Regions from separate parts of the Photobacterium sp. NCIMB 13483 genome, predicted to be linked through region 1. Evidence: predicted binding sites of a transcription regulator. Region 1 holds the regulator's gene; the other holds the start of a gene.
What was found. The regulator PurR, encoded in region 1, represses purine synthesis genes. The targets are predictions, from matches to a motif close to TNANGNAAACGTTTNCNTNA.
Positions count from the first base shown of each region.

Region 2: the regulator PurR is predicted to act here: its motif matches at 3,698-3,717, upstream of C9I86_RS06990 (uracil-xanthine permease family protein).

Region 1 is NZ_PYLV01000011.1:8,777-20,827, reverse strand. It holds gene C9I86_RS10480 (hypothetical protein) at 61-456, opposite strand; gene hutZ (heme utilization protein HutZ) at 665-1,222, opposite strand; gene hutX (heme utilization cystosolic carrier protein HutX) at 1,354-1,881, opposite strand; gene hutW (heme anaerobic degradation radical SAM methyltransferase ChuW/HutW) at 1,924-3,336, opposite strand; gene C9I86_RS10460 (energy transducer TonB) at 3,747-4,565, shown strand; gene C9I86_RS10455 (MotA/TolQ/ExbB proton channel family protein) at 4,569-5,270, shown strand; gene C9I86_RS10450 (biopolymer transporter ExbD) at 5,267-5,686, shown strand; gene C9I86_RS10445 (hemin ABC transporter substrate-binding protein) at 5,686-6,618, shown strand; gene C9I86_RS10440 (iron ABC transporter permease) at 6,636-7,673, shown strand; gene C9I86_RS10435 (heme ABC transporter ATP-binding protein) at 7,670-8,461, shown strand; gene purR (HTH-type transcriptional repressor PurR) at 8,841-9,845, shown strand; gene C9I86_RS10425 (TfoX/Sxy family DNA transformation protein) at 10,212-10,799, shown strand; gene C9I86_RS10420 (carboxymuconolactone decarboxylase family protein) at 11,280-11,849, shown strand; gene C9I86_RS10415 (FAD-dependent oxidoreductase) at 11,839-12,051, shown strand, end outside.
Region 2 is NZ_PYLV01000006.1:43,982-56,032, reverse strand. It holds gene spoT (bifunctional GTP diphosphokinase/guanosine-3',5'-bis pyrophosphate 3'-pyrophosphohydrolase) at 1-666, shown strand, start outside; gene trmH (tRNA (guanosine(18)-2'-O)-methyltransferase TrmH) at 791-1,519, shown strand; gene recG (ATP-dependent DNA helicase RecG) at 1,522-3,603, shown strand; gene C9I86_RS06990 (uracil-xanthine permease family protein) at 3,878-5,287, shown strand; gene envZ (two-component system sensor histidine kinase EnvZ) at 5,373-6,704, opposite strand; gene ompR (two-component system response regulator OmpR) at 6,708-7,427, opposite strand; gene greB (transcription elongation factor GreB) at 7,929-8,402, shown strand; gene C9I86_RS20035 (hypothetical protein) at 8,468-8,644, shown strand; gene C9I86_RS06970 (Tex family protein) at 8,562-10,892, shown strand; gene C9I86_RS06965 (ATP-dependent Lon protease) at 10,949-11,407, opposite strand; gene bioH (pimeloyl-ACP methyl ester esterase BioH) at 11,542-12,051, opposite strand, start outside.

The DNA.
Region 1 (12,051 bases):
AATCAAACGATTATCCTTTTTTATATCTACTGTTTTATCTCTAATGAATAGAATATATAACTACAGTTTAACCGCTTGATTTTGACTTAACAATTTCATGCCGTTAATGATTTTTGCAAACCACACCACTATCGCAACGATAGCAATAGCACCACCAATAAACGGTAATACGTTCAACGCCTTATCCAGAATCTCACTATGAATCCAGTATTCAGCACCTGCAATCATGCCCGTTGTTGTTGCTGCCGACACACCCAACACCACAAAAAAAGTAAGAAACAAAAAGAAGCTACGAATAATGGTGTAGTAATGGCTATAGGCAACTTCATCAGCGCCTTTATCAAGTTTATAGCCAGCATAAATAATGGCGATAATTCCTGATAATAGTAAAGTAAACGGGGTTAGAAAGCTGGCAATATATGCAAACCAAATACCCTTTTTATGTTCTTCCGTCATCATATGGTCCGAATAAATAAGCAATGTATAAGTTAATTATCACTGATATTTACTTGAGTTCAAGTTTCGCTCTAAATTACGATGATCGGGATCAACTTCTCGATCATTACTGTCGCTAGGGTCTGCTATAACGCCCTAAACGAACACATGCCTGCGATAAATCGACAGGCATGAGTAGGTTTATTTTACGACTGCGAACAAATGCTATTTATAATTTATCCGTTGGCGTTTCAATTTCAGATCCATCTTTAATACGACGGTGACCTTGTTCTAAATGAACAAAATCCACTAAATCATCACCACTAACTTGAAACGCTTTACCAAACCCTTTTACAAATAGCCCTTGCGTTGGTGCTAAGCGGAATAAGACAAAATCTTCTAAGCCACTTAAACCATCAATTATCTCACCAAAGCGATCCCGTAACGCTACCACTGCCGATGTCCAACGATCACTATTACGCTCAACCACACTCACATCAGCTTCAAAGGTTAATCGTTTACGGGCATACAACGTTTTGGCCGTGGTTTCATCTTCAATCATCATGAGAGAGACTTGAGGATTTTCCAGTAAATTACGCGCATGCTTGGCAATCTGACTAATTAAGACGTAATACCCATCATCAAGTAACGCAAAAGGTGCATAACTAACATTAGGTTTGCCATTAATATCAACCGTCGCCAGTTGCAGTGTTAAACACGCTTCACGAAATTCTTTAATCTCTGGTCCTAAACGGTTTTGCAGTCGTTCTTGTTTTACTTCACCCATTTTATTTCCCTTCTTCCTTTTTAATGCAGACTGACTAACATTCTATTTTTATATTGTTATTATATTTTTAACTCATGTTTTTAAAATAATGGTTCTTTTTAACTAATGACGGGTTCTCATAAACCAAACATTTAATTTGCTAGTAGTTTGAGCTGTTGAAATTTTTCAATTTGATCTGAGAATAAGTTGCGCTGTTTATCTCGCCCCAAATAGACTTTAAAGATACATTCACCGTGTTCGGCAAAGAAACCTATAAAATAGCTTTCCTGACCCATAAATGGCTTACTGACTAATGCAATATGCTCAACTAAATCTAATCGTAGATGACCATGTAATTCACCCTCTTTACCCATTAAATTATAGTAACCGCGGGCTAATTTTCCTTTGGGAAACGGTGCTTTTACTTCAAAGATAGATCCCATTGAATGCACGATGGCCGTAACTGGCCCCCAACTCGGTAATGCCTCTACGATGGTTTGTGCCACATTGCCAGCCAATGGAAAAACTAACTCAGATGGCAGCGATAACGCCACTTCACCTTCTGTAACCTGTAGTTGTTCAGCAATTGCACCTGCATGAAGTTTTTCATCCTGCTGCAATATTTGAGCAACTTTCGTTTTTAATTCATCATGAGAATAGCGAGTAAACACAGTTATCATCCTTTTAATTACAATTAGCTAATAAATTTAATTTTCACACGGTTAAGATTGTGCTTTTACCGTTGCAGTCGTTATTACTTGAATCAAGGCTTGCGCCAGCGTTACCGCCCAAAATTGCCCCGCTAACGTCAGATTTAAATAGCGGTGATGCCCGAGTTGTTCTATTTCAACAAAACCATGTTGTTGCCACTGTTGAAATAATGGCATGCAAAAACTAAACAATGGCCAACCGGCTTGCTTATCGAGTTGTTTTGCAACAATCACTCCACGATCAAAGCCCGCTTTAATTGCCGTATTAACCGCAGCATGAGGTGATGATTTAACCATCATCGCGAGTGGAATTCGTTGGTTATTAACATCATCCATATAACGTTCAAGTTTGCGATGTTGCATATAACCATAACCGCCAACATTGCCCCCTGCACCCGCCCCTAGCGGTAAGACTTCTGCGGTGGTTTTAGCAAGACTGTTATAGCAACTTCGTTCGCGGTTATCGCGCGCCCAATGATTAACACTTAAACGGCGTAGATGATGTTTAGCCATATAATCTACCCCCATTTCAAACATTGAAGCTTTAGTCATAGTATCAGCCGGCTCTGGTAAACGGCCTTGTTCAACCATTTTCCCCATTGGCGTATTGCCCATTTCAATCAGCTGATATAAATCAACACCATGGGCACCAGAATCAAGAAAATCATTTAAATCTTGTTGCCACACATCAAGATTCTGGTATGGCAGTCCATAGAGTAAATCAATCACAATTGGCGCTTGATCGGTTGCTGCTAACTCACTGACGCGTTTCAGCACTATGTCACGATCATCTAAACGTTTTGCTTTACGGCGCACTTGTGTATCAAAACTTTGCACACCAAAAGAAAAACGGTTAAACCCGCCTTCAAGTGCCGATTCAAACATTTCATCGCTAAAACGGTTAATTCGCCCTTCTAGCGTTAACTCACAATCAGAGGCTAACGGAAAGTGATGGCGAATCATGGTGCCGAGTTGTTTAATTTGTGCCGCAGTTAAATCTGTCGGAGTACCGCCACCAATATAGACCGCTTGAAAAGGTGCAGCCTGCGTCCATGGTTGCGCGGCTTTATACTTAAGCTCAACCATTAATGCTGCAAAATAATCATCAATCAGACGTTGGCTTGATGCATATTCAAAAAAACTGCAATAAGTACAACGTACACGACAAAATGGAATATGAACGTATAAACAACGCTTATTAAAAGGTGGGTCTGTTAGCTGCAAAATCTGCTGTGCTAACGGCTGTGTTTGGTCTGGAGCAATAGGATTATGACTGCCACCACCAGCATGTGCCGATAATTTACGTCGAAAACCAAATCGCAACGGATCCGGCGTATTTTCTCCAAATATATCACCACCAAAACTAGATATATCCAAACTAGCTGGCGTATTTATAGGCAATATAGGTTGTTCGGCATTTATCATATTAATGGCTATATCCACTAGCCCCTCTTTAGTAACTTGTCACGTGTAACTTCGATAAGGTTGGCGACAAATCGACCCACATCACATCATTTATGATTATTTGCTATCACTTTTTAAGCTGCTTATTTCAAGATTTCAATGCAGAAACGGTACATTGCCATTCCCATCAATGATTCTTAATCTCATTTGCGGCCATGATATTTGCCATTGAATAATATTGCAAATGATAATTGATATTATTCGCATTTCATGGATAATAGCTAAAAATAAAGTGCTAATATTAATTATAATATTACTAACCTCATGAAAAATATAACAAAACGGACAATATATACAGGGAGTGATATTTTGCATCAATATTCAATCACTATTGACGACGTTCTTTTTAGTGTTATTTTTAGGTAATAATAGTGAATACAAAACGTTACGTTGCCGCTGGGGCGGTATCATTGTTGGTTCATAGTATGTTTCTTGCTGCGATGCCTACCAAGGATCCAATCACACTGACGATAGGAACCGATACGCCACGTGTCAGTTTAACCTTTGTTGCTGTTCCACCTGCTGTAGTGAAAACACCACCGCCAACGGTAACGCCAGTATCCACCCCGACCGAATCGGTACCAACAAAGTCTGTGCCAGTAAAGCCCCCTGTTGCATCAACCATGAAGCGCTTAACAAAGACCACAACAGTAGATAAAGCGATATCTAAAAAAGCACGAACGTCGAATAAAGCAATAGCGCAAAAGAAAGCAGCAACACAAAAGAAAACTGTCCCCCCTGTAAAGAAAAAGCAGCTTACGCATACAAAACCTTTAAAGCAGACATCATCAGCTGTAACACCAACAACGACGACAGATACAAAAACAGCACTAAAATCAACAAAAGCACCGTCAAATCAAGCGAATAAAACAGCAGCCACCGCTGTCGATAACGCAGGAACACAAGCATTACAGTTGGTATCAAAGCCGACCTTTGTAACACGACCTGGCGCTGTCAATTACCCCAAATTAGCCAAACGTCGTGGCATTGAAGGTCAAGTACTGATTGAAGTCTGGATTGATATAAAAGGACAACAACTCAAGCAAAAACTGATCAAGTCATCCGGTGCACAGATCTTAGATAACGCGGCAATCGCGGCGATCAAAAAATGGCATTTTTCTTCTCATATTGTAAACGGTAAGGCAATTGCCCACCGAGTACAGATCCCTGTACGTTTTAAACTGGACTAAACCATGACTGTTATTGACAACCTCACCCAACAATTTGGCCTTATGACATGGCCGCTGCTTACGTGTTCAGCATTAACGGTCATGATTTTAGTTGAACGGTTTATACAAGTATTACTCTGTACTGGCGTTGGAAAAACCAAAGTCACCGCCCTTTTAGATAAACAAAATCGCCATGATGATCGCGCGCTTGATCAGTTAGCAGAACAACTGAAACACCAACGGCCATTATTATGTAAAGGCATCTCGATGCTGATTTCCCATCGTCATTTTACGAAACCATTACGTGAAGATGCCGCAAGCATTTGGCTACTTCAAAAACGTCAACAATTACGTTCAGGGTTACGATTACTGAGTTTAATTGGTGTGATTAGTCCGCTATTAGGTTTACTTGGTACGGTGTTGGGCTTAATTGAAATGTTTAAAGGCATTGCCTTATCAACAGGCTCTGTGACTCCCAGTGATCTTGCTGATGGTCTAGGTTTAGCAATGCGCACTACCGCAGCTGGCTTGATTATTGCCCTGCCTGCCATTACAGGCTCACAATTATTAGGCTTATGGGCCGATAGCATCATGGCGACATTAGAGCACAGTCTAAATCGTTGTAATTTATGGTTAGAAGGCATGAACATTGATGTTGGTAATAGCCCAGTAAAACCATGTGATACTTGTGAAGAAAACCCGGCTTACAATGGCAAATCAGCATGATTAGTATCAATAATCATCAGCAAAATGCAGATGAACTTACCCCTGATTTAACGCCTTTATTGGATATTATTTTTATTGTGATGGTGTTTTTATTACTTACCGCAACAGTAAAAATTAAAGCATTAGATGTGGAATTACCGCAAACCGCGACTCAAATATTACAAACAACCAAAGCCGATCCGATCACGATAAATCTCGTTGCCGCTGAACCTTATTGGGCATTAGATGGTCAATCGGTCGACAACTGGGATAACTTTTCACAACAACTATTAGCCGCTGTAAAAGCACATGCAAATAAACCCGTCGTTATTGGCGCTGATAAAAAAGCCTCCGTCGAACAGATGCTCAAGTTATTAGCTTTTCTACAAAAAAACGACATTAAAGCCACGCAACTATTAATGGAAGATCAACAATAATGGACCGTCATACCTCTTTTATAACTGCACCTTTTATAACTACACCTTTTTTACGACATATTTCTCAAAAAATACTGTTATCAACCACACTGTTTATCTCCGCATCAAGCTTATTTAGTCCCTTAGCCCATGCACAAACAAATTCAAATACAGCAAGAGTTATTAGCGCTGGTGCGGCTATTACTGAAATCATTAATGCATTAGGGGCCGAGCAACAATTAATTGCCGTCGATGTAACCAGTAAAACACTGGTGGCGGATGATATGCCTAAAGTCGGTTATCACCGTCAACTGTCAGCAGAAAGCCTGATTGCTTTAGCCCCGACTCGCATTATTGGCTCCGATGAAATGGGTCCACCAAAGACATTAACATTGTTAAAGCAATCGGGAATTGAGGTCGATATTGTTAACGGTGGCGAAACGGTGTCTGATTTACTGCATCGAATCGATCAAGTGGCAGCCTTAACCCAACATTCACAACAAGCGCAGCAGCTTAAACAGACCATAACCACCACAGTAAAAACAATTAAACAAAACAATTCACACCAGACTCAGCCTAAAAAAGTATTGTTCTTAATGATTCATGATGGACGACCAATTAGCGTTGCCGGAAAAAATACCACCGCCGACAGTATTATCACTTTAGCGGGGGCAATAAACCCAGCGGCAGCCGTTGTCGCAAACTATAAACCGGTTTCAACAGAGGCTATTTTACAAATGCAACCCGACATTATTTTACTCAGTAACCGTACAACAGCCTCCATCAAAGACATGGCACAACTTATCAAAAAAATGCCCGTCTTAGAGGCAACCCCTGCGGCAAAAAATAATGCGATTGCCGTGATTGATGGGACGGCATTAATTGGTGGCTTAGGCATCCATAGTATTAATGAAGCCATGCGCCTTAATCATATTTTCTACCCACAATCGTAATCTGAGATAAAGCCATCATGAACGACAGCCGTATTTCACCCCATGTTATTTACGCTATCAGTATTGGGTCATTGCTCTTTGCATTATTAAGCTCAATTGCGATTGGACCGATGGATATCAGTTATAAAGATAGTTTTATAGCGTTATTACCTGGAGACCATCAGCTTGCCGCTCATATTAATCTCGTGATCCATCAAATACGTCTACCACGAACATTATTGTGTATTGCTATCGGGGCAATACTGGCTATTTGCGGTGCTGTTCTACAGGGTTTATTTCGTAACCCCCTCGCAGACCCAGGTATTATTGGTATTTCAGGAGGAGCAGGCCTAGGCGCGGCGTTTGCGATCATTTTGTTTACCCCGTTAATGACGCAATATCCATTATTAATGAACATTGGCGCTGTGCCCTTCTTCGCTTTTTTGGGTGGCGCGCTGAGCACATATTTGGTGTATCACCTTGGCACCGATAAAAACGGTACATCTGTCGTGGTAATGCTATTAGCAGGTGTCGCAATTGGTGCTATTTCTGGTGCTGGTTTGGGGCTACTTAACTATATTGCCGATGATCAAGCGCTACGTGATTTTTCATTATGGTCAATGGGATCACTTGCAGGGGCGACTTGGTCAAGTATCTGTCTTGCCTTTGTGAGCCTCATTGTTATCTATTATTATTGTTATCGCCAAGCTAATGCATTGAACGCCTTTTTATTAGGAGAAGCTGAAGCTCGTCATATGGGTGTTAATGTTCAACATCTAAAGCGCAGTTTAATTATTGTATGTGCTGCTGGTGTGGGGATTACCGTTGCTATTACAGGTCCTATTGGCTTTATTGGTCTGGTGATCCCCCATTTAGGGCGCATGATTTCAGGCCCTAATCATAAAACATTATTGCCAATCTCAGCTATTCTAGGTGCTTTAATTTTACTTGTCGCAGATATGATCGCGCGTAGTGCTTTTGCACCACAAGAACTCCCCGTTGGTATTATTACCGCTATTTTAGGCGCTCCATTCTTCATTTATCTATTGAATAAACAAAAAGGCAGAATCGCATGACGGTAACCTCTGCACGCCCAACTGTCATTTCGGCACGTGATTTGCAATTAACATTGGCAGGAAAAGTATTATTAGATGACTTTAATATTGATATAAAAGCGGGTGAAATAACGGCGCTACTTGGGCCTAATGGCGCAGGAAAAAGCACGTTACTTAAAATACTCTGCGGTGAAATAACACCTGAAAGTGGGCAGGTTACATTTTTTAATCGCGATATTGAAGATTGGCAACGATCTGAACTGGCGTGTCATTTAGGTATTTTACCGCAACACAGTTCGCTGTCTTTCGCCTTTACCTGTAAAGAAGTGGTTGAACTTGGCACTATGCCGCTATGTTTGTCACGCCAAGAAATTGACGATATCACCCTCACAACCATGCGTAATACTGATGTTCTTCATCTTGCACCACGCTTATATCCCACGTTATCAGGGGGTGAAAAACAACGAATCCATTTCGCACGCGTGCTAACACAACTCAGTCAAGCTGATGATAAATGTATTCTAATGTTAGATGAGCCAACATCTGCCTTAGATCTCGCCCACCAGCATAAAACGCTACAAATGGCACAAACCATGGCAGCAAAAGGTGCCGCGGTTATCATCGTATTACATGACCTCAACTTAGCTGCGCAATATGCTCAACGTATGGTCATTATTCAACACGGTAAGATTCAAGCCGATGGATCACCATGGCAAGCATTACAGCCTGAAATAATTAACAATGTCTACGGTTGGAACATTTCCGTACATCCCCACCCTGTTCATGGTTATCCTTATCTACTATCCTAGTATTAAAGTTCATCGTCTTTTTGATTATCTCTTGTAAATTTCAGTAAAATTACTGAAATTTACGATTTTTTGTTGATAGTTATCAAATAATTTACTCCCAGACAATTGAAACGTTGCACTACGCGTAACACTCAGTAAAATGTGAACGCAAGCGATTACACTTGAAAAATATGCAATAATTATAAAGCCGCGAATAAATGCGGCTTTTAGTGTTAATACTATTTAAGTATGCAGTAGACACATTATTGGTGCCAAATTGAATAATTAACGAGAGACTTTACCGAAAAACATTGAATTATATTCATCTCAGTAATTACTCAATTTGGTACCTCACGATTAGCTAGAAACATCTCTAGCACCCATTATTAGAAGAATAAATATGGCAACCATTAAAGATGTTGCACGTATGGCTGGCGTTTCAACTACAACAGTTTCACACGTGATCAATAAAACGCGCTTTGTCGCAGAAGCAACACAGAAAAAAGTACTTGCTGCTGTTGAAGAGCTTAACTACGCACCAAGTGCTGTTGCGCGTAGCCTAAAATGTAATACAACCCGTACAATTGGCATGCTAGTCACTAAGTCAACCAACCCTTTTTTTGCTGAGGTTGTACATGGTGTTGAAGAGTATTGCTACCGTGAAGGTTACACGCTCATTTTATGTAACACTGAAGGTAACCTTTCTAAGCAATATGATTACTTGCGCATGCTTGCAGAAAAGCGTGTCGATGGCTTATTGGTAATGTGTTCTGATCTTGATCAGAAATTACTGGATCTACTTGAGCGTCAAAAAGACCTACCAATGGTAGTGATGGATTGGGGTCCAGAAAGCCCACATACTGATAAAATTCAGGATAATGCTGAGCAAGGTGGCTACATTGCGACTAAGTATTTTATCGATCATGGTCATAGCCGTATCGGTTGTTTATCAGGCCACAACGATAAATCAACGTGTCGTGAACGCCTAAAAGGCTTTAATAAAGCAATGGCAGAAGCAAACTTAGCGGTTAACGAAAACTGGATTCTTGAAGGTGACTTTGAGTGTGATTCAGCCGTTGAAGCTGCTGAGAAGTATATTGCAATGACAGATCGCCCAACCGCCATTTTCTGTTTCAATGATATTATGGCAATGGCACTGATCAGTACTTTTGAACAAGCAGGGTTACGCGTTCCTGGTGATATTTCAATTATTGGCTACGACAATATTGATCTTGCGCCTTACTTCGCGCCACCATTAACAACTATCCATCAGCCAAAGCGTCGTTTAGGTAAAACCGCCATTAAGATTTTAATGGAACGCATGAAGAACAAAGATCATGAACCTCAAATCTTTGAAATGACGCCAGCCATCGTTGAGCGCAAGTCAGTAAAGGATTTACGCTAACACGCCCCCTTTTGATTGAGCCAATATTTTTATTGGCTTTTTTATAGCTAATGAATTTCGCTCGATGATCCTACAAAAAATATCTTATTCTCAAAAACATGAACAAACTCACAGATTCATCAGCTTTAATTAATATTAAAACTTACCTTTTTAAAAGATCGAATATAATAGGTCTTGTAAATACATATAATAGTAAGCAAAAGACTTACAAATTATAAATAATACTTCTATATTGATAATATTATTTATAAAGTGATACATGGATGATTTAGAGTAGGAAAATTCTCTCGTAAATAACTTTAATAATAAGTCAATTTACGACTACTTTAATGTTAGGTGACACTCATTTATTCACCGAGTAGAAGTATGGATAAACCAATATTAAAAAACTCATTAAAATTATTAGACCATTTAGGTAATGTTAAATCGCGTTCTATGTTTGGTGGCTTTGGTATTTTCGCAGGCGAAGCAATGTTCGCACTTGTGGTTAATAATAAACTTCACCTAAGAGCAAACGCTAAAACTGAAGAGGAGTTTCAACAAGCGGGATTAGAACCGTACATCTATAAGAAACGTGGGTTTCCTGTAATAACTAAACATTACGCAATTCTTGATGAATGGTGGGAAGAACCTGAAAAAATAATAGAGCAAGCTAAATATTCTCTTGAAGCAGCACTTGCTGATAAAAAAGCAAAAGAATGTTGCGCGCCAGCTAGGATAAAAGATTTACCTAACTTACGCCTATCAAATGAAAGAATGCTCAAAAAAGCAGGTATTCAAACTATTGATCAACTATACGATCTTGGTGCACTCAACGCCTATAAGGCATTACAAAAAACACAAGAGGCATCATTAAGTTTAGAATTATTATGGGCTCTAGAAGGTGCTATACATGGCCAACATTGGTCTGTAATACCAGAAAGTAGACGTAACGAACTGCTCGCAAAACTATAATAAATATATTCGTCAACTGGCTAAGTGACGCTTAAGAATAAAGAGGCTCAGTGCCTCTTTAATTTATTTTATTCGATATCTGCATATAATCTTTCCAAACTATCCTTACTTGAACCTGCACTTCCTCTGAACACATCTTACTGTGTACATTAATTATACAGCACAATTAAAAATACACATTCCATGAAAAAATAGTTATCCAAGATCCTGTTTATTCTTTATATCGAAAATCATAGATACATCCTTCATAAAAACGTATTTTTAACGTTCTTGAACGAATATTTATCCAATACCACACTAAAGCATCATTCACCACATAAAATGTAACAATTCATACATTCATTATTGTTATTTGTTCTTTGTTATATCTAATAATTTTTTGAATAATAAAAATTTTTGTCATTAAATGAAATACAATATCACTTCCCTCGGTCTTGCTACTTAAGAGTCGATGTGATTCTCATTTAATAAGGACATACCTTGCGTATATTAACCAAAAAAACATTCTCATTATGGGTCAAACCTTTGCTATGGCTTCAAAAACGCCATTTTGGCAATATTCTCAATCCCGCGAAACTATGGGGACAAAAACCAGTGCTTTTCTGGTTAGTGGCTTTGTTCTTTGGTTACCTTGATCGTAAAAAATCACCGATTGATGCAGTGATACGTTCATTAGTCTGTGTACGAGTATCACAACTAAATGATTGTGCTTTCTGTGTTGACGCTAACGGCATGAAATTAGCAGAGCGCTGCCATTCATTAGAAAAAATTAAAGCACTTGCACACTGGCAATCTTCTGATCACTTTTCAGAGCAAGAACAAGCAGTGTTAGCTTATACCGAAGCAATGACTCTTAGCGATCAACATGTCAGTGATGAAATGCTAGCAGCGCTTGCAACATGGTATAGCAGCGATGATATTATTGAATTAACCGCATTAGTGAGTTTTCAAAATTTATCCGCTAAGTTTAATACTGCGCTAGATGTTCCTGCACAAGGTTTTTGCTCATTACCTATTCGGCCTCAACAAAGGAGCCACGATGAAAAGTAATAAACTTTTGTTGCTTACCGTTATATTGGCAATTATTGGCACTTGGTTTTATTTTGACCTTGGCCAATACCTTACCCTTGAAGCGGCTAAACGTGAACAATTAACCCTGCAAGACTATATTATTGAAAATCCAATTACATCTTATATTGGCTTTTTTAGTTTATATATTTTAGTCACTGCTCTGTCTATTCCTGGCGCATCA
Region 2 (12,051 bases), on a different contig from region 1:
GATGAGTCAATAACCCTCGGCCGTCGTCTACTGAATCATGCCTTAGGCGGTGTGAACATGCAGACAATTGCGGAAGAGAATATCGCCAAAGTATTAAGCGATCTTAAACTAGAAACTGTCGATGATTTACTGACAGAAATTGGTTTGGGTGAACTGATGAGTGTGGTTATTGCGCGCCGATTATTGGGTAATGCCGACGAACTGACGGCGAAAAACAGCGATCGTCGATTACCGATTCAAGGTGCCGATGGTATTTTGCTAACCTTTGCTAACTGTTGCCATCCGATTCATGGTGATCCTATTGTAGCCCATGTAAGCCCAGGCAAAGGCCTTGTTATTCACCGTGAAGAGTGTGCCAATATTCGGGGCTATCGTAAAGAACCGGATAAGTACATGGCGGTTGAATGGAGTGAAGATTTTGAACAAGAGTTTGTCACTAACCTCAAAGTCGATATGCAAAATCACCAAGGTGCATTGGCTGATTTAACCAATACTATCGCGGCAACTGGCTCTAATATTCAAGGTTTATCGACCGAAGAAAAAGATGGCCGTTTATATACGATTACCGTTCGCCTGACGACCAAGAGCCGTGTGCACTTGGCCAATATCATGCGTCGTATTCGTATTATGCCTGACGTAGTACGAGTTGCTCGACAAAAGAATTAGCACTATCAGCGTGATAGCTTGTTAATGATATGAATAAAACGCCCACTTGTGGGCGTTTTGTGTATTTGGATTCCGATCCATATTATTATAACGTCATCCTTATTCTCATAAATAGTATAACCAGATGACGCCAGATCGCTTTCAACGAATTCATCAAGTCTTAGCCACTCGCCAACCTGATCTCACCGTGTGTATGGAAGAAGTCCATAAACCCAACAATGTCTCTGCCATTATTCGTACCGCCGATGCAGTTGGGGTTCATAAAGTGCATGCCGTATGGCCCAAAGAAGCGATGAAAGTATTGAGTCATACCTCAGCGGGAGCTCGTAATTGGGTTGAACTTGAAACTCACACAACAATGGTCAATGCCATTAGCGCCTTAAAAGCTCAGGGAATGCAGGTACTAGCAACCAATTTATCGACCACTGCCGTCGATTTTCGTGAGATTGATTACACAAAACCGACCGCGATTATTCTCGGTGGTGAAAAAAATGGGATCACCGCTGAAGCATTAGCACTGGCAGACCAAGACATCATTATTCCAATGGTAGGCATGGTACAGTCACTCAATGTTTCCGTTGCAAGTGCATTAATTTTGTATGAAGCACAACGCCAACGTCAAAATGCAGGTATGTATGATCGCACCACCACCTTACTTGATGACAATGTAGTCAATCGCATTTTATTTGAGCGTGGTCACCCAGTATTAGCCAATGTCGCTAAACAGAAAAACTTACCTTACCCACAATTAGATGATCAAGGCCAAATTGTTGCTGATGAACAATGGTGGGCTGCAATGCAAGCGAAGAAAATCAAACATCCCGTCGCAGCTAGCGAAATTAAAAAGGACTAACCATGAGCGGACAACTCCTCAACACTGTCGCCCTCACCGAACTGGCAGGTGTTGGCGCAAAAATGGCAGAAAAACTCCATAAAATTGGGCTTAATAATGTTCAAGATGTGCTGTTTCATTTGCCACTTCGTTATGAGGATCGCACCCGCATTTGGCCGATTAATCGCGTCTCTCCTGGCCAATTTTTAACGGTTCAAGGTGAAGTTAGCCATTGCAGTATTCAATTTGGCAAACGTAAGATGTTGACAGTAAAAATTGGCGACACTACAGGCTCAGTGACATTAAAGTTTTTTAATTTTAATGCCGCGATGAAAAATAGCTTTAGCCAAGGCAAACAAGTTAAAGCCTATGGTGAAATTAAAGGCAGCCAATTTGGATTAGAAATCATTCATCCTGATTACCGCCTTTTTTCAGAGCCGACCGAATTAAGTGTCGAAGAAACCCTCACTCCGGTATACCCAACCACTGATGGTTTACGCCAAACAACATTACGTAATTTAACCGATCAAGCCTTAGCTCTACTTGAAAAATCAGCCGTAACAGAATTACTTCCAACCGGGTTATACGATCAACAAATGACCCTTGCTCAAGCATTACAATTGATGCATCGTCCTACAGCTGATATCTCATTAGAACAACTTGATGCAGGAAAGCACCCCGCTCAGAAACGACTTATTTTAGAAGAATTATTGGCCCAAAATTTATCGATGCTGGCGCTACGTAGTAAAAGTCAGCAACATCAAAGTTGGTCATTAACACCGCAAGATAGCCTTAAACAGCAATTGCTTGCCAGCTTACCGTTTACGCCCACTGGCGCCCAACAACGAGTGGTAGCAGATATTGAGGCAGATCTAAACCAATCACAGCCAATGATGCGCTTAGTACAAGGGGATGTAGGCTCAGGTAAAACCTTGGTTGCAGCCCTTGCCGCTTTACGCGCTATTGAACATGGCTATCAAGTTGCATTAATGGCGCCGACAGAATTATTAGCAGAACAGCATGCACTTAACTTTGCCCAGTGGCTTAACCCGATGGGGATTAAAGTTGGCTGGATGGCAGGTAAGCTCAAAGGCAAAGCCCGTGAAAAAGAGCTGCTGCAAATTGCCAGTGGTGAGGCCAAAATGGTGGTTGGTACCCATGCCTTATTTCAAGACCAAGTAGTGTTTAATAACCTCGCGCTGATTATTATTGATGAACAACACCGCTTTGGCGTCCATCAACGGCTTGATCTTCGCGAAAAAGGCGCAACAAATGGACGTTACCCGCATCAATTAGTCATGACTGCAACCCCGATTCCGCGCACTCTTGCCATGACGGCTTATGCCGACATGGATACCTCGGTGATTGATGAATTACCGCCAGGACGAACGCCAATTCAAACAGTAGCGTTGCCTGATAGCCGTCGTCCGCAAATAATTGAACGTATTCGTGCCGCATGCCAACAAGAAGGTCGACAGACTTATTGGGTCTGTACTTTAATCGATGAGTCAGAAGTACTAGAAGCACAAGCCGCTTCAGATACTGCCGATGAATTAACGCGCTTACTGCCAGAACTTAAAGTAGGTTTAGTTCACGGTCGCATGAAGCCCAAAGAGAAACAAGCCATTATGGCAAGCTTTAAAGCTGGGGAAATTGATTTACTGGTAGCGACTACCGTTATCGAGGTTGGGGTTGATGTACCCAATGCCAGTTTAATGGTGATTGAAAACCCCGAACGACTTGGACTCGCTCAATTACACCAGCTTCGAGGTCGTGTTGGTCGAGGTCAAATTGCCAGCCATTGTGTGTTGCTTTATCATGCGCCACTGACCAAAACAGCTCAGAAACGTTTAGCGGTATTACGTGAAAGCAGTGACGGCTTTGTCATAGCGCAACGCGATCTTGAAATTCGAGGCCCAGGTGAATTACTGGGTACTAAACAAACCGGCATTGCTGATTTTAAAGTGGCTGATTTAATTCGCGACCAATATTTGATTCCTCAAGTCCAAAAATTAGCCCGCTATATTCATGACCAATATCCTGATAACGCCAGCGCTATTATCGATCGTTGGATAGGTCAACGCGAAAATTACTCTAACGCTTAACTCTTCTTTTATCACGGTTATAACAGCCAAAAGTAATTAACCGTGATTCACTTTCTCTTATAGATTTAGACCTAGCGGCCGCCATTATTAAAAATAAAGCAAACGATTGCTATTTTTCAAAAGATCACTACAATAGCGACAAAATTTTGCCACTTTACGCTCTGCCAGTGTTGATTTGGTTCTGAGTAACAGCAATCACAGATCACCGCCAACAACACAATAATCGCCCATTCAGCGCGAATAATGGATTTCAGAGTGCCAGTTAGGATCACGTATGACTCAGCATCACACTAGCGCAACGCCAAAAAATTCTGACCTTATTTACCGCTTAGATGATAGGCCACCACTACCACAAACGTTGTTTGCTGCCACACAACATTTACTGGCAATGTTTGTTGCGGTCATTACGCCATCGTTGATCATCTGCCAATCACTAGGCTTACCCGCGAGTGATACTAATACTATTGTCAGTATGTCATTACTGGCATCAGGGATAGCTTCTTTTATTCAAATTAAAACCTTTGGCCCAATTGGCTCTGGTTTATTATCAATTCAAGGTACCAGCTTTAATTTCTTGGGGCCTATTATTGGTGCAGGCCTAGCCCTTAAAGCTGGCGGTGCTGATATTCAAACCATGATGGCGGCTATTTTTGGGACCATTATTTTTGCCGCTTTTACTGAAGTGTTTATCTCTCGCATTTTACAACATGCCCAACGCATAATTACGCCATTAGTGTCTGGTATTGTGGTGACATTAATCGGTTTAACCTTAATTCAGATTGGCCTAACCTCGATTGGTGGCGGTTACAGTGCAATTGCCGACGGTAGCTTTGGCAGCCTTGATAATCTGATGTTAGCAGGCACGGTATTAGGCTTTATCGTATTACTCAACCGTGTTAAAAATCCTTATTTACGGGTGTCATCTATTGTCATTTCAATGGCAGCGGGTACTTTGCTTGCATGGTCACTAGGGATGATAAATACCAACATCACCACATCTGATACCCTAATCGCAATTCCAATGCCAATGCAATATGGACTTAGTTTTGATTGGGGTTTATTGATTCCGTTAATGATAGTGTTTGCGGTTACGTCACTGGAAGCCATTGGCGATATTACGGCAACCTCAGAAACATCTGAACAGCCGGTAAAAGGGCCGTTGTACTTAAAACGAATCAAAGGCGGCGTTCTTGCTGATGGCCTTAACTCAGCCATGGCTGCTGTGTTTAATAGCTTTCCTAATTCAACCTTTAGCCAGAACAATGGCATTATTCAATTAACAGGCGTGGCGAGCCGTTATATCGGCTACTTTGTGGCAGGAATGTTGGTTCTACTCGGGTTATTTCCTGATGTAGCAAGCTTGGTTCAATTGATTCCAGAGCCAGTATTGGGCGGCGCAACCATTGTCATGTTTGGCACCATTGCCGCATCAGGGATTCGTATAATTTCACGCTGTCATCTTGATCGCCGTGCGATTTTAATCATGGCATTATCGTTTTCAATGGGATTAGGCATCGCCCAAAAACCTGAAATACTGCAATTCTTACCGGAGATAGTAAAAAGTATTCTTTCTTCTGGTATGGCTGCTGGCGGTATTACTGCGATTTTATTAAATATTATTTTACCAAACGAACATGCTGAATCGATTGAACTGATTGATGAAGCAACCGCAACCGAACACTAATTATTGCCTCATAAAAAAACCCGCTTTTCACAATGAAAGCGGGTTTTTATTTCACCAATAACCACGTTGACTGCGTTACAGAAGATTACTTCAATTTATGTAACGGCAAACTGATCTCAACTCTTAAGCCACCATCGCTGCGGTTACGCACCGAAATTGAACCTTCATTTTGATCAACAATTCGCTTCACAATCGCCAATCCTAAACCCGTACCTTCAGTTTCACTGCCACGGGCAGAATCACCACGAGTTAATGGTTGGAACATCTTAGTGACTTGATCCGGGGCAATACCGGGCCCGTTATCTTCAACACAAAACCATGCTGACTTACGATCAGCCGAAGCACCACTGGAAAGTTTAACCCAGCCATTACCGTAGCGTTGGGCATTTATGACCAAGTTTGCAACTGCACGTTTAAGGGCAACAGCATTGACTGAAACAGTGCCGGGAATCAGCGTTAATTGCTGCTCGATAACATTGCCATAGCTACCTTCAGTATGAGCAACATCTTCTAACAGCAAATTAAGATCAACATCTTCTTCGGCTTGTTTTTTAGTCGATTTAAGATAATCCATAAACTGACTAATAATAGCATTACACTCTTCAGTGTCAGTGATCATCGAATCAGCTAAATAACTATCTTCCGCTGACATCATCTCTGTCGCTAACCGAATCCGGGTTAATGGCGTTCGTAAATCATGGCTGACACCAGCCATCAATAGCGCTCGATCATCTTCAAGCTGTTTAATCCCTTGTGACATTTGATTAAAAGCTTTGGTTACTGAGCGAATTTCCGATGCACCCTGTTCTGGTAATTGTGGTGGGGTTTCACCCCGTCCGACCTGCAACGCGGCTTGCTCCAATTCGACTAAAGGCCGATTTTGAATACGAATAAATAACCATCCGCCAGCAATCACTAAAAAGGCAATAATTAAGCTATAACGAAATAAAGGAGAAAAATCATCTTCTTGCAATTCAGACAACGGAATACGCATTAAGAAATTTGGCATCGCATCGGTTTTCATCCATAGCACATAACTATGGGCACCAAGCAATAACCGCACATCAGTCGGCGAATGTAATTCACGCGACATTTCTTCACTCAAATAAGTGATATGAGTGGCATCATGAAATTCTGCTGCACCGGGTGAATTAGGCGCATGTAACGTCACACCTAATTCTTCAAGTAACTCTCGTCGAATAGGACGATCAAGATAGATGGTTTGGCCATTAGCCATCTTAATATTTTCTTTCAGCATCAATTTTACTTCGTACGCTAAAATACGATTAAACTGCTGAATACTAGGAAGTAGCGCGTAATTGACGATTGTCAGATATGAAAAAATCTGGCTTGCGATTAACAAGCCAGCTAATAATATCAGTGTTCGCGCAAAAGTACTTTTGGGCGATAACCGCATGGCTTACGCCTCACGACCATCAGGGACAAACACGTATCCTAAACCCCATACCGTTTGAATATAACGCGGACGACTAGGATCTTCTTCAACCATTCGACGTAGACGTGAAATCTGCACATCAATTGAACGTTCCATTGCTGAATATTCACGACCACGCGCCATGTTCATCAATTTATCCCGTGACATTGGCTCACGTGCATTAGTTACAAGGGCTTTTAATACCGCAAACTCACCCGATGTCAGTGGCATAGGAGCATCACCGCGGAACATTTCACGGGTGCCAAGATTTAGACGGAATTCACCGAACTCAATCACTTTACTGGAAACACTTGGCGCACCCGGCGCTTCAATGGTTTGACGACGTAAAACAGCGCGAATACGGGCAAGTAATTCACGTGGATTAAACGGTTTTGGTAAATAATCATCTGCACCGACTTCAAGCCCGACAATACGATCAACTTCATCGCCTTTCGCCGTTAGCATTAGAATAGGCAGCATATTGTTAGCATTACGTAAGCGACGACAAATAGATAAACCATCTTCACCTGGTAACATTAAATCCAATACCATCAGGTGAAAAGTTTCACGTGCAAGTAAACGATCCATTTGTTCGCCATTAGCGACACTGCGTACTTGGAACCCTTGCTCAGAAAGATAACGCTCAAGTAACGCACGTAAACGCATGTCGTCATCGACCACTAAAATCTTATAATTTTCCTGCATTTTTCACCTTCATCGATCACGATAACGTATTGTTACTAAATGTACGCAGTCGTAATAACTAACGTTTAATTTAGCGGTGAACATCTTCACCTCAATCACGGTTGCCTAAGAACATTCAACCAAATCAATCGAAGTGAACATTATCACAGCCTATATTGATTATAGGGGAGTAATTATTACCGACACACACTAATTACGGCATAATAATGATTATAACATGCTAATTATTATCATGATTGTGTTATTAGTATTATCATCATCTCTAACAACATCCCTTTTGATATGCCTTTATAGCATGGTGATTCAACTCTGAACACTACTTTACTTGAGAGATTAATTTACGACGTAAACAAGATCACATTTCACTGATTCGCGCCCCGTTAACAATTAATTCCTTCAGCGAATTACCCCCCATTTAACGGTCATATTTTATCGTGCTATTGCTTTCTATTTTACCTTAGCGATGATAGAACAATGCCAAACTATTGTTTGAGAATAATGATGAGAACCAATTTAATTACCCGGGAAGGGTTTGATAAATTAGAACAAGAATTAAATTATTTATGGCGTGAAGATCGCCCTGAAGTCACCAAAAAAGTGACTTGGGCGGCGAGTTTAGGCGACCGCAGTGAAAATGCGGATTATCAATATAATAAGAAACGATTACGTGAAATTGATCGTCGAGTACGCTTTTTACGAAAACGTTTAGAAGCGGTTAAAGTTATTGATTACTCCCCTCAACAAGACGGCAAAGTCTTCTTTGGTGCTTGGGTCGAGATTGAAAATGAGGCGGGTGAACAAAAAACCTTTCGCATCGTGGGCCCTGATGAGATCTATGGCCGTAATGATTACATCTCGATCGACTCCCCTATGGCGCGCGCTTTATTAAGTAAGCAGGTTGACGATGATGCAGTAGTACCAACGCCACTAGGCAAAAAAACATGGTTTATTAATCGTATTCGTTACCATGATTAAATCACATCGAAACCAACCGCCAACCCGCTATTATTAGTAACAGACAATAAAAAATGACTCGCTTTATGCAGTCTGACACACTCTTCACCGCGGTTGACTTGCCAGATCAAGATTCAGCCGTAGAATGGACGCTTAACGATCAACAAGAGAAATCAACGGATGAGCAACGCTATCAACCACCAGATCGCCACCGAACTGAATGTACGCACGGAACAAGTCAATGCGGCCGTCACCTTACTTGATGACGGCAACACAGTGCCTTTCATTGCCCGTTACCGTAAAGAAGTTACTGGCGAATTGGATGACACTCAACTTCGTAATTTAGAATCACGTTTAGGCTACTTACGTGAACTCGATAGCCGCCGTCAGGTCATTCTAAAATCCATTACCGAGCAAGGTAAACTCACGCCTGCACTAGCGGCTGAAATTAATAGTGCTGACAGTAAAACTCGTCTTGAAGATCTCTACCTGCCTTACAAACAAAAACGCCGCACCAAAGGTCAGATTGCGATTGAAGCTGGTATCGCTCCCCTGGCTGAACTGTTATGGAATCAACCTCAACACTCACCAGAAACCACAGCAGAACAATATTTAAATCCAGAGCAAGGCTTTGCTGATAGTAAAGCGGTGCTAGATGGTGCACGTGCCATTTTGATGGAACAGTTTGCTGAAGATGCAGCACTACTTGAAAAAATCCGTCGTCAACTAAATACTTATGCTGAACTTACTTCACGTATCATTGAAGGTAAGGAACATGACGGCGCTAAATTTAAAGATTACTTTGACTATAACGAGCTGATTAAAAATATTCCGTCCCACCGTGCGTTAGCATTATTCCGTGGTCGTAATGAAGGCTTTCTACAACTATCACTGAATGCTGATCCCAATAAAGACCAAGCCGTTCGTAGTTCATATTGTGAAATCATCATTGCTGAGCATTATAACGTTACTCTGGGCACTCAAGCAGCAGATGCATGGCGCAAACAAGTGATCAGTTGGACATGGCGCATTAAGATTTTAATGCACATGGAAACTGAGCTTATGAGCGTTTTGCGTGAAAAAGCTGAAGATGGCGCAATCCAAGTTTTTGCTGATAACCTGCATGACTTATTAATGGCAGCACCTGCGGGTCCACGAGTCACACTAGCACTTGATCCCGGTTTACGAACAGGCAGTAAGATTGCCGTGGTTGATGAAACTGGTAAAGTTTTAGATACCGCCACCATCTACCCTCACCAACCACATAATAAAATTACTGAATCAACCAAAGTCGTTGTCGCGCTGATCAATAAGCATAACGTTAATTTAATTGCGATTGGTAATGGCACTGCTTCACGTGAAACAGATGCATTTGTCGCAAAGCTTATTAAAGATAATCAGCTTAAAGTACAAAGTGTAATGGTCAGTGAAGCCGGTGCATCAGTTTACTCAGCATCAGAATTAGCCGCCAAAGAATTTCCTAATATGGATGTGTCGATTCGTGGTGCGGTCTCCATTGGTCGTCGTCTACAAGACCCATTGGCAGAGCTAGTTAAAATCGATCCGAAATCCATCGGTGTTGGCCAATACCAGCATGATGTTAGCCAAAGCATGCTTGCTAAACGTTTGGATGTAGTGGTCGAAGACTGTGTAAACGCCGTTGGTGTTGATGTAAACACGGCCTCCGCAGCATTACTAACACGTGTTGCTGGTTTAAATGCCACTATTGCCCAGAACATTGTCAACTATCGAGATGAAAATGGCCGCTTTGATGCACGTACAGCCCTTAAAAAAGTCGCACGTTTAGGGCCAAAGGCATTTGAACAATGTGCGGGTTTCTTACGAATCATGAACGGTAAAAACCCTCTTGATGGCTCTGCGGTTCACCCTGAGTCTTATGCGGTCGTTAAAGCAATATCAGCAGCCAATAACAAACCTGTTGACGCTATTATTGGTAATAGTGACTTTTTACGTAACCTTAATGCTATCGATTATACTGATACTCATTTTGGTTTACCGACCGTAACAGACATTATTAGCGAACTCGATAAACCCGGTCGCGATCCACGTCCTGAGTTCACAACGGCCACCTTTGCTGATGGTATAAATGAAGTAAAAGATTTAATACCAGGAATGGTATTAGAAGGCGTGATCACCAACGTGACTAACTTTGGCGCTTTCGTCGATGTTGGTGTGCACCAAGATGGTTTGATCCATATCTCTGCTCTATCTGATAAATTTATTTCAGATCCACGAGAAGTGGTTAAAGCCGGTGATGTGGTTAAAGTTAAAGTGATGGAAGTTGATATTCAGCGTAAACGTATTGCAATGACGATGCGTTTAAGTGATGAGCCTGGACAGGAAAAGCCCACTCGTCAATCAACGCCAGCACCTCGCCAGCAACCATCTCATCAGCAGCCACGTCAAACCAACACATCTGCACCACAAAAGAACTCACCTCCAATGGGCGGTGCTTTTGCTGCGGCATTTGCTAACGCTAAGAAAAAATAATTACCACTGATATCATGGTACCTCTCAACAGCCAGCCATTAACGCTGGCTGTTGTTTTAGATAACACTAAGATATTGCGTGGGAGGATTGGGCAATGTCGCTTGCGCGTAATAATGGCTCACAACACCTTTGGTGCGTTCACTGGCACTGATGAGCGCTAATTGTTGTAATAATTCTCGTGGAAGTTCAATGTGCATCGAATAACCTAATGGCTGATCTGGTGTCACATAATTCCCCAACGAAAGAACCGCCACTAGCTGTACTAACTGCTGCTGATAACCTTTAAAAGTCATCGCTTGTGGTTGCGCATAATCAGGATGTTCACTTGGGTCCCAACTCGGTTTATTACGTTGTTTCTCTTCTGCACTAAGAGCATTTTCAGCGGCTGCCGCCCTACTTTCAACAATCGGTACAATCTTTTCACGCACACGGTTGTCCCGCGTAACTTGATCCGTTAATGGATTAATAGTCGTCGCTAATACTGGTGTTGTTGATTGTAACGGCGCAATCACCATAGTAGATAATCCATTGTCACTATGCTCGAAATACAGTTATATCATCTTAGTCATAATATCGACCGCTCACGTTAATTATTTACCTATACCGACCGTTATAAATTTCATTGTCTGACGTAAAGCACTAAAACTGATTAATCTATGAATGTCTTTATTACTGTAATAAATTCATCCAAATGAGAAATAAACGGTGCATGAGATGCGTTAGCAAAAACATAACGTTGTGATTGAGGATATAACACGCTTAATTGCGATTCAGTTTTAATCGGCACAAGAGCATCTAATCGACCGTACACACGCAACCATGGTTGTGATAATTCTGTCAGTGATTGGCGTAAATCAATGTTCTCTAATAATTCTAGCCCTAGCGTTAAGGCGGCTAATTGCGGTTGCGGCCGAGATAACACTGCTGCTTTTAATTGGCGAATATCCTCTTTTGCTGTTTGACTCCCCAAAGCCTGTAATACTAAAAAGCGTTCAATAGTGAGTGCGAAATCAGTGACGAGCTGGGTTTGAAAGTTAGCCAGAACGCGAGGTTGAATACCCATCCAATCTGTTCGAGACATAAAACAGGGTGAGCTTGCAACGGTAATCAATTGTGTGACCCGTTGTGGTGCAGTCAAGGCCACTTGGCTGGCAATAAT